Regions from separate parts of the Cupriavidus sp. P-10 genome, predicted to be linked through region 2. Evidence: predicted binding sites of a transcription regulator. Region 2 holds the regulator's gene; the other holds the start of a gene.
The links. Region 2 encodes FNR, which switches genes on or off when oxygen is low (the NO sensors DNR and NnrR bind a similar motif). Its sites were predicted from a motif close to TTGATNNNNATCAA; they were not measured.
Positions count from the first base shown of each region.

Region 1: a site for FNR is predicted at 2,369-2,382, ahead of CTP10_RS25185 (DUF3079 domain-containing protein). Genes of this name have one in related genera too.

Region 1 covers NZ_AP025171.1:1,809,291-1,814,444, forward strand. The annotation lists gene CTP10_RS25170 (GntR family transcriptional regulator) at 1-368, opposite strand, end outside; gene CTP10_RS25175 (AI-2E family transporter) at 726-1,985, shown strand; gene CTP10_RS25180 (hypothetical protein) at 2,105-2,320, shown strand; gene CTP10_RS25185 (DUF3079 domain-containing protein) at 2,449-2,658, shown strand; gene gabD (NADP-dependent succinate-semialdehyde dehydrogenase) at 2,832-4,280, shown strand; gene CTP10_RS25195 (hypothetical protein) at 4,405-5,154, opposite strand, start outside.
Region 2 covers NZ_AP025170.1:2,177,769-2,182,922, reverse strand. The annotation lists gene ccoG (cytochrome c oxidase accessory protein CcoG) at 46-1,518, shown strand; gene CTP10_RS10055 (FixH family protein) at 1,554-1,763, shown strand; gene CTP10_RS10050 (hypothetical protein) at 1,760-2,005, shown strand; gene fnr (fumarate/nitrate reduction transcriptional regulator Fnr) at 2,072-2,797, opposite strand; gene CTP10_RS10040 (urease accessory protein UreH domain-containing protein) at 2,875-3,633, shown strand; gene scpB (SMC-Scp complex subunit ScpB) at 4,184-5,050, shown strand; gene rluB (23S rRNA pseudouridine(2605) synthase RluB) at 5,056-5,154, shown strand, end outside.

The DNA of each region.
Region 1 (5,154 bases), on a different replicon from region 2:
CCGAGCAGCTCGGCGACTTCCGGCGGGCACGGCAGCATGCCGTAGTCGATCAGCCGGATCATGGTTTCGCCGTGATCCTCCAGCAGCCCGTCGGCCAGCCGCCACGCGCGCGCCACCCCTGGCGAACGGCTGGCGTGGTCCTTGTTGACAAAGGTGCCATGCCCGGCGCGCCGGTACACCAGGCCTTCCTTCACCAGTTCGGACAGCGCCCGCCGCATGGTTACCCGCGCTACCTGGTATTGCTCGACCAGCCTTAATTCGGGGGGCAAGCCGGATTGGTCGAAAATGCCGCTGGCAATTTGCTGGCGCAGTATGAGGTAGATCTGGTGATAACGCGGCACAGGTGAATTGGATTTCGCCATGGTCATCGGGAGGTAGCCGGCAAGCCCTTGAAATATTGGGCTTGTCAGGGGGCAATGCGGCTCTTTCAGCCGGTTGCGAACGATATCAAAGGATTTATTGGCACCTCAATGGGACATTGGATGGAACATTTTCACGAGCTTCTGAAATACAACATGGAGCCACCACAATTGCGGTTATTTCGGGCGCCCGGGCGATATTCATCAGGTGCTTCACGTGCAAATGTGGGGCCCATGCGGACGGCCCCCCGGCGCCGCCCTGCCGTGATTGTCTGACACCAGTAGCCGGCAGCGTCCGACAGCCGCGCGCCACCAGACAGCTATCTTTCAAGGACGGTGCCACGCCTTTTGCCGAAGCGCCCGGCTATGTCGACCATTCCCGACCCCGCTCCCTCCCCATTGCCGCATGCCGCGCCGCCCGCCCCTGCCTCGGGCGAAGGGAGCGTGCGCGTGCCGGACACCGCCGCGCCCGAGGACAGTGCCCCCACGGAAGCGGCCGGATCGGAGGCCCCCGCCGACGGACCGATGGTCACGGTCGCGTCTGCCACGGTGTCGGCGGCGCTGCAGCGTGCCAGCACGGCGCTGGTCGTACTGGCGGTGCTGTTCTCGCTCTACGCCGTGCATATCGCCCGCGATTTCCTCGTGCCGGTCGTGATCGCCATCGTGCTCGCCTACCTGCTCGACCCGCCGGTATGCGCGCTGCAGCGGCTGGGCATGCCCCGCGTGGCGGCCGGCACGCTGGTGCTGCTGGCAGTGCTGTGCGCGCTGCTCAGCGGCGCCTATCTGCTGCAAGGCCAGGTGGAGTCCATCGTCAACAGCCTGCCCGAGGTCGCCAGCAAGCTGTCCCGCTCGGTCGGCGCCCTGCTGAGTGGCGACGATTCGATGTGGCAGAAAGTCCGGCGCGCCGCCACCGTGCTCAGCGGCACCGGGCAGCCGCCGCCGGTGCGCGTGCCGCACGTGGTGGTGGAACACTCGCCCGACCAGATCAACAACATGCTGCTGGCCGGTTCCGTGAGCGTCTTCACCATGGCCGGCCAGGCAGTCGTGGTGGTGTTCCTGCTGTATTTCCTGCTGCTGGCGGGTGACACCTTCAAGCGCAAGTTCGTCAAGATGGTCGGAAATACCATCTCGGAAAAGAAAATCAGCGTGCACATGCTGGACGAGGTCAACCGCTCGATCCAGCGCTACATGGGCATGCTGCTGGTGACCAATGCGGCCCTGGGCGTCTGTACCTGGCTGCTGCTGAAATGGCTGGGGGTCAATAACGCGGGGAGCTGGTCGATTGCCGCGGCGGCGCTGCACCTGGTGCCCTACTTCGGCGCGATGGCGATCGCGGTGTGCCTGGGCATGGTGACGTTCATGCAGTTCGGCACGCTGGGCATGGCTGCGGCAGCCGCGGGCGGGTCGCTGCTGATCGCCACGCTGATCGGCTCGGTCATTACCACCTGGATGACCGGGCGCATGGCCAGGATGAATGCGGTCGCGGTATTCGTCGCGCTGCTGCTGTTCACCTGGCTGTGGGGCGTATGGGGCATGCTCCTCGCCATCCCGCTGATCACCATTGCCAAGGTGGTGGCCGACCATATCGAAGGGCTGGAAGTGGTGGCGGAGTTCCTTGGCGAATAGTCCGTTCGCTTCCCCACCATCCCGTGCCACACCGGCGCAAGTCCCCGCACCTATACTCAACCCACGGATGCTGCACCACAGCATTTTCCTGCTGTGGAATTCGTGCTGGAGGAACCAACATGCCTTTATGCGAGCTTTGCCTGTCGCAACTGGACCGGCCGGGCCATTTCCCGCCTCACTCGAGCTTGCTGAAGTCGGCGCGTCTGCGCACCACCAGCGGCCAGAATGCCTTCGTGTACCGCTGCGGCGATTGCGGCGAAAGCCTGCTGCTGGCCTCCGCCGACGGCGAGGCGCCGGACCGGTGGACCCGGCTGGACGCCGAGGGCTGGCGCTGAAGCTGCGCCCGGCGCAATCGGCAAGCCAACGCTGTGCTTCGGCCCGCCTTGATCTTGGGCAAATCTGCATTGGATGGGCGGCCGGATAATTTGGCTCAGACGGGCCCTTTCCGCCCGCCCCTCACGCCATGGCCAAGAAATTTCCCCTCCACCCGAGCCATCCCGAGCGCGTCTGCTGGGGTTGCGACAAATATTGCCCCACGGACGCCATGGGATGCGGCAACGGCTCCAGCCGGACGCAGCATCCCATCGAGCTGCTCGGTGACGACTGGCTCGACTACGGCGACTGGGGCATTGACGTCCCTGACACCACTGCGCGCGGACCCGCACCGGTTTAACCGGCCGCGCAACTCCACAAACTGATGATGGCGTCGCGCGGATGCCCGATCACGGGATCGGGCAGTGTCGCACGCGGTGGCGGCAAGAACCACAACGCGGGCGGGATTACAATCGCCTTCAGGCTACCCAGCCCTTCCGCCCACAGCCCCTACCGCTTCCCACCGGAACCATCATGCTGAACCTCCAGGATTCTTCGCTGCTGCGGCAGCAGTGCTATATCGACGGCCGCTGGATCGATGGCGAGCGCCGTATCGACGTGACCAACCCCGCCACCGGCGAACGCGTCGGCCAGGTGCCGCAGCTGGGCGCCGATGAAACCCGCCAGGCCATCGAAGCCGCCAACCGCGCCCTGCCGGCCTGGCTCGCGCGCACGGCCAAGGAACGTTCGGCGCTGCTGCGCAAGTGGTTCGAGCTGATCCTGGCCAGCCAGGAAGACCTGGCGCGCATCATGACCGCCGAACAGGGCAAGCCGATCGCCGAGGCGCGCGGCGAAATCGCCTATGCAGCCTCGTTCATCGAATGGTTTGCCGAGGAAGGCAAGCGGGTCTATGGCGACACCATTCCGGCACCCGCCACCAACCAGCGCATCGTCGTCACCAAGGAGCCGGTGGGCGTATGCGCGGCGATCACCCCATGGAACTTCCCGGCAGCGATGATCACGCGCAAGGCCGGCCCGGCCCTGGCGGTCGGCTGCACCATGGTGCTCAAGCCCGCCTCACAGACGCCGCTGACCGCGCTGGCGCTGGTGGCGCTGGCCGAGCGTGCCGGCATTCCGGCCGGCGTGCTGTCAGTGGTGACTGGCTCGGCGAGTGCGATCGGCGGCGAGATGAGCAGCAACCCGCTGGTGCGCAAGCTGACCTTTACCGGCTCGACCGAAGTGGGCCGCGTGCTGATGGCGCAGACCGCGTCGACCATCAAGAAGGTTTCGATGGAACTGGGTGGCAACGCGCCCTTCATCGTGTTCGACGATGCCGACCTCGACGCCGCGGTGGAAGGCGCGATCGTGTCCAAGTACCGCAACGCAGGCCAGACCTGCGTCTGTGCCAACCGCATCTATGTGCAAGCGGGCGTGTACGAGGCCTTTGCGCAGAAGCTGGTGGCAGCCGTGGCGGCGCTCAAGGTCGGCAACGGCATGGAAGACGGCGTGCGCATCGGGCCGCTGATCGATGACAAGGCCGTGACAAAGGTGGAAGAGCATATCGCCGACGCCGTCGGCAAGGGTGCGCGCGTGCTGCACGGCGGCCAGCGCCACGCGCTCGGCCATTCGTTCTTCCAGCCGACCGTGCTGGCCGATGTCGCGCCCGGCATGCTGGTCGCGCGCGAGGAAACCTTCGGGCCGCTGGCGCCGCTGTTCCGCTTCGAGACCGAGGATGAAGTCGTGGCGATGGCCAACGACACCGAATTCGGCCTGGCCAGCTACTTCTATGCGCGCGACCTGGGCCGCGTCTGGCGCGTGTCGGAACGGCTGGAGTACGGCATGGTCGGCGTCAACACGGGGCTGATCTCGAACGAGGTGGCGCCGTTCGGCGGCGTCAAGCAGTCGGGCGTCGGCCGCGAGGGTTCGCACTACGGCATCGAGGATTACCTGGTCATCAAGTACACCTGCATGGCCGGGATCTGAAGCCGCGGCGGCGCGCCGCTCAGCGCGCGCCGCCGCGCTTGCGCCCGCCCTGCGCCCGCCCTGCACCCGCCCTGCACCCGCCCTGCCCCCTTGCCGCGCTGATCTCGCAGCGGGGCCCACGGGGCTATTCCGGCGAGCAGGCCGAGCGGAAGCGCTCGATCTGGTCGTGGAAGCGCTGCATCTGCTCGAACTGGTAGCGGGCATGGTCCGCGCTGTATGGCCTGCCTAACTCATGCAGCGCGCCGTCGGCGGCCCGCGACAGCCCTTCCAGCACCTGTGCCAGGGCCCTCCCTTCCACGCTGCGATGCCGGCGCAGGCGCCACGACAGCGCTTCCTGGCCCTGGCCGAACAGGCTCTGGTCGAGATGGCCGAGCCGCTCGGCGGCGGCCTGCGCTTCGTGCAGCGCCGCCAAATAGGCGCACACCGCCGACAGCCGCTGGTTCATCTCGCCGCCGCGGCACAGCAGTTCGCTGGCACACCTGCGCAAGCGCTCCGCCGCGCCGTGCTCGCCCGCCGGCGGGCCGTCGGGCACATACGTGCCGAGCGGCCGCACCGACAGCGCCAGCCCCGGTGGCAGCACACTGGTGCAATGACTGGCCAACTGGCGCTGCAGCGCGCCGTCGAGTTCGCAGCAGGCCGCCACGTCGGCCTCGACATAGAAGTCCAGTGATGCCTGCCGGCCGCGCTCGCTGGAAACCACCGTGCGCACCGGCTGGTGCCCCGCCTGTGCGAGGACGCGGAGCGCGGCTTCGATGGAGCGCTGCGCGTTGCCGTCCCCCGGCAGCGCGCCGACCAGGGCCGGCACGTGCGGCATGCCGGTGATTTCGGTGCGGGTCCGCAAGAAGGCGCCCGGCCGGCTCGCGGTGCCGGTCAG
Region 2 (5,154 bases):
CGACTCATCTGCGCGGGCGCGGGCCGCCCGCAGGAGAAACCATCCATGAACGCACCCGGGACCGAAGAAGTGGCCCGGGCGGCCGACCCCCAGCGGTCGGCCGCTGCGCCTGCCGAGACCTCGGATGAAACACTGTACGAGGTCCGCCGCAAGATCTATCCGCGCTCGGTCACGGGCGCATTCTCCAGTTGGCGTGTCTGGCTGGTCCTCTTCACCCAGCTGATTTACTACGGCACGCCCTGGCTCCAGTGGAACGGACGCCAGGCCGTGCTGTTCGACCTTGGCGAACGCAAGTTCTATATCTTCGGGCTGGTGCTGTGGCCGCAGGATGTCATCTACCTCGCCGTGCTGCTGGTCATTTCGGCGCTGGCGCTGTTCTTGTTCACGGCAATTGCCGGGCGGCTGTTTTGCGGCTATGCCTGTCCACAGACGGTCTATACCGAGATATTCATGTGGATCGAGCGGCGGATCGAGGGCGACCGGATCGCGCGCATCCGCCTGGATGGCGATCCCTGGAGCCTGCGCAAGCTGCGCCTCAAGGCCACCAAGCACTTCCTGTGGGTACTGATCGCCCTGTGGACTGGGTTCACCTTCATCGGCTACTTCGCGCCGATTCGTGAACTTGGCGGCGAGCTGGCGAGTTTGTCGCTGGGCCCGTGGCAGACGTTCTGGATGCTGTTCTACGCGTTTGCCACCTGGGGCAACGCGGGCTTCATGCGCGAGCAGGTATGCAAGTACATGTGCCCGTACGCGCGTTTCCAGAGCGTGATGGTCGACCGCGACACCTATGTCGTTACCTACGACATCGGCCGGGGCGAGCCGCGTGGCAGCCGTTCGCGCAAGACCGATCATCGCCAGGCGGGCCTGGGCGATTGCGTCAACTGCAGCATTTGCGTCCAGGTGTGCCCGACCGGCATCGACATCCGCGACGGCCTGCAGTATGAATGCATCGGCTGCGGTGCCTGCATCGACGCCTGCGACCAGGTCATGGACAAGATGTCCTATCCGCGCGGCCTGATCCGGTACACGTCGGAAAATGCCATGCGCAAGGCGCTGTCGGCGGCAGCGTCGCGCAAGCGCTTGATGCGCCCGCGTGTCATCATCTATTCGGTGGTGTGGGTTGCGCTGCTTGCGGGCTTCGTCGCTTCGATCGCGCTGCGCACGCCGCTGAAGGTGGACATCATCCGCGACCGCGGCGCGTTGGGCCGGGAAGTCGAGGGCCGCTGGATCGAGAACGTCTATCGCCTGCAGCTGATCAACACGACTGAAGGGCCGATGCACATCAGCGTGCGAGCCGACAGCGACGAGTTGAAAAACCTGACGGTCGAATACGACAAGCAGGCCGAGTCGCTGGCGCCGACGTCGAACCGGCTGTTGCCGATCCGCATACGCGTGCCGATCGAATACGCCGCGCAAGGCACGCACAAGATCCGCGTGACGGTGACCAGCGAAGCAACTGAGCGGGGCAGCGCCGAGATCCGGCAAACCACCAGCTTTATCGTGCCGCGCGACCTGTGACGCCAGGCGCTCGGTGCAGAACTTAAGGGGGCATGATGAATCAGCAAGGCAATCCGTGGTGGAAGGAGCCGTGGCCGTGGCTGTTGATGAGCGGCCCGCTGGTCGCGATGGTGGCGTGCGGCGTCACCATCTGGCTTGCGTCGTCGCATCCTGACATGCCGGTGCAGGGCGCGGCGCGTCATGGACTGGTGGTCGAGAAGGCGGAGGCAGTGCGGCCTCAGCCGAGCGCAGCGAGGCAGCCATGAGGTTGCGCTGGCTGATGTGGGTCTTGTGGCCGGGGTTCCTGATGGCGGGCTTCGCCACCGCGACGGTGTTCTCGGTCGTGGATCCCGGTGACCTGAAGTTCTTCGGGCATCCGATCGAGGCGTCGCGCGAATCGATCTATACGATGAGCTTCCTGCTGGCGTGGATATTCTGCGCGCTGTCCAGCGGCCTGACGCTGTACACGATGCCGACGCGGCTTAGCGATACCGACGAGCTGGAGTGAAGGGCGATGCTTGCGCCGCCCTGTGCGGCGCAAGCGCAATGCGGTGTGGTGTGGCGTGGGGAAGGGTCAGCAGCTACGGCTGTAGAGCTGCTTGATGCCGGCGAGATCCACCAGCTTCACGTGGCGCTGGCGAATCTGGATCAGGCCGGCTTCAGCGAAGCGCGAGAACAGGCGGCTGACGGTTTCCAGTTTCAGGCCCAGGTAGCTGCCGATTTCCTCGCGGCTCATGCGCATCACGAATTCGGTCGACGAGTACCCGCGTGCCGAAAGGCGCTCCGACAGGTTGATCAGGAACGCGGCCAGGCGCTCTTCGGCGCGCATCGAGCCGAGTGTCACCAGCATCAGCTGGTCGTGCGTGATTTCCTTGCCCATCAGCCGCAGGAACTGGTGCTGCAGCGAAGGCAGGTCTGCGGACAGGGTCTGGAGGTCACCAAGGCGGACTACGCAGACTTCGGTATCTTCCAGCGCGGTCGCGTCAGAGGCATGCTGCATTTCCCCCAGGCCGTCGAGTCCGACGATCTCGCCTGGCAGATGGAAACCGGTAATCTGTGAACGGCCGTCTTCGGTCGTGACGTGCGTCTTGAGCGTGCCGAAGCGAACGGCATAAACCGCGGTGAGGGGATCGCCCATGCGATACAAGGTCTCACCCTTATGGACCCGGATGCGTTCCTGCACCAGCGTGTCCATCTTGGTAAGGTCTTGCTGGGACATGCCAACCGGAAGGCACAGTTGCCCCATCGCGCATGTGGAGCAACGGGGCGACATTTCGGTGATTGGAATGGAGGTAAGCAATTGGAACCTGCAAGATTGGATGCGAGGGCGCGATCAGGACATTTTACCGTGCGATGTGATGCGGCAGGGAGCCAGATTTGACATTTGGTGTGCTAATTAGCGTTTTTATGCTGGCATTGCTGGGCGGCGTGCACTGTGCAGCAATGTGTGGCGGCATCGCGCTGGCAGTCGAACAACCACGTGGCAGCGTTGCGGCCATGACCTTCGTGCGCAGCCGTGCTGCCTGGGTCGGCGAGTTGCTGGCAATGCACCTGGGCAGGATTTCGACCTACATGATGCTAGGCGCGCTGCTGGGCGCGATCGGCGCCGGCGCGTGGAAGCAGGATTACCTGCCGTTGCAGCGCTGGCTGTTCGGTGCCGGCAGCGCCATGCTGCTGTGGTCGGGCTGGCGCCTGCTGCGCGGCAATGCCTTTACCGTGGCATGGCTGGAGCGGCTGGCGGCGCGGGCTGGCAGTGGCGTGGCGCGGCAGTTGGGCCGGCTAGGCGGCAACATGCCCGCGTTCGTGCGTGCGCATGGGGGCCTTGCCAGGCGCTACGGGGTTGGACTGGCCTGGGGGCTGGTGCCGTGCGGCATGGTCTATGGTGCGCTGACGCTTGCGCTGCTCGCCGGCAATGCCGGTTCCGGCGCACTGGTGATGGGCGTGTTCGGCGTCGGCACGCTGCCCAACCTGCTGGTGCTGTCGGGGCTGTCCGGCTACCTGCGCAGCCTGTCGCGGCGGCGCGCGGTGCGGGTGGGCGCGGGCGTGGCGGTCATGGCGTTCGGGGCCCTTGGCCTGGCGCGCGCGGTGTTGCTGCCACATTCGCTGGCAGAGCAGGGTTTCTGCCTGGTCTTTTGAGGCGCATGGGGCGCGCGGCGCAGCGAATGATGGTTGCGGGCAAGGGCGGGAATGCCATACAATCGCCAACATTGCGGTATCGCGCGGTGTTTTGTAAGCAACGGCGAGCAGCGCCAAGCGGCCTTCCTACCAGAAGGCACGCCCACGGCGGCGGGAAGCGTTGGTGGTTCGATGCCCGGCCCGGCCCGCGGTCCATCCGGTTCAAAAGATCAAAGCCCGGCTGGCACTGCGGTGTTGGAGATGCCGGCCTTGCTCCCGATACCCGTTTTTCTTGCGTCCGAGGCGTTCAGTTCGCCGACAGCAGCGTCCGGTTTTCGGATGTGCCACGCAAGAGGTTCGCTGACCGGCCCATGGCGGCATGCGAACGATCTCCTGCCGGAGTGACCCGGCAACTCGATGCAAAGAATGGAAGTGCACGGCTTGGATGCAGCAGGTATCCGGGTGAGCTGCGCAATGAGATGGCGATGGCATTGGCGTCGCTGTATCCAAAATCTCCGGTGCCCCGGATCCGTCCGGGAGCAGGTGCAAAGACAGGCTGCACACCATCAACATGAATACCCAAGAGGCGAAGATCGTCCTCGAGACGGCGCTGATCTGCGCGCAGGAACCTTTGCGCGTCAATGATCTGCGACGGCTGTTCGCCGACGATGTCGGCGCGGACACCGTCCGCGTGCTGCTGGAGGAGTTGCGCCAGGACTGGCGCCCGCGCGGCGTGGAGCTAGTGTCGCTGGCCAGCGGCTGGCGCTTCCAGAGCCGCCCCGAAATGCGCGAATACCTCGACCGCCTGAATCCTGAAAAGCCGCCGAAATATTCGCGCGCCGTGATGGAGACGCTGGCGATCATCGCTTATCGCCAGCCGGTGACGCGCGGCGATATCGAGGAAATCCGCGGCGTGACGGTTAGTACGGAAGTCATTAAGAAGCTGGAAGACCGTAGCTGGATCGAGGTGATCGGCCACCGCGACGTGCCGGGCCGGCCGGCCCTGTATGCCACCACCAAGGCCTTCCTGGACGACCTCGGGCTGCGCACGCTGGACGAGTTGCCGCCGCTTGAAGATGCCCAGGCGCAGGCGCAGGCAACGCTGCTGGATCAGCAGGCCATCGATTTCGAGGCGCTGGCGGCAGGCAAGCACGGTAGCGCCGATGAAGAGGCGTTTGCCGAGCCGGCGGGGGGCGAAGCATCCGCCGCCGGCGAGCCCGAAGTCACGGACGCCGGCCAGGCATCCACAAACGGCGAAATCGCCAACGGATTCGACCTGCAGCCGCACCAGCATGGGGCTGAGGAAATGGGCGCCGAAGGCGAACCGAACGAACCTGCCGACCCGGCCGAATCCGATCCGGACGGGGCGCGGGGAGAGCTGTTGGAAGACAGCGCCCCGCCGCACCCGAGCGAGCACGACGAGCGCGTGCCGAACTGAACAACATGCAACATCCGATAGTGAATACCTTGTCTGATTCCGTTGAGCAAGACGCCCGCAACGCGGGCGCACCCGCCGATTCCGGCGCCGCAGAACCCGGATCG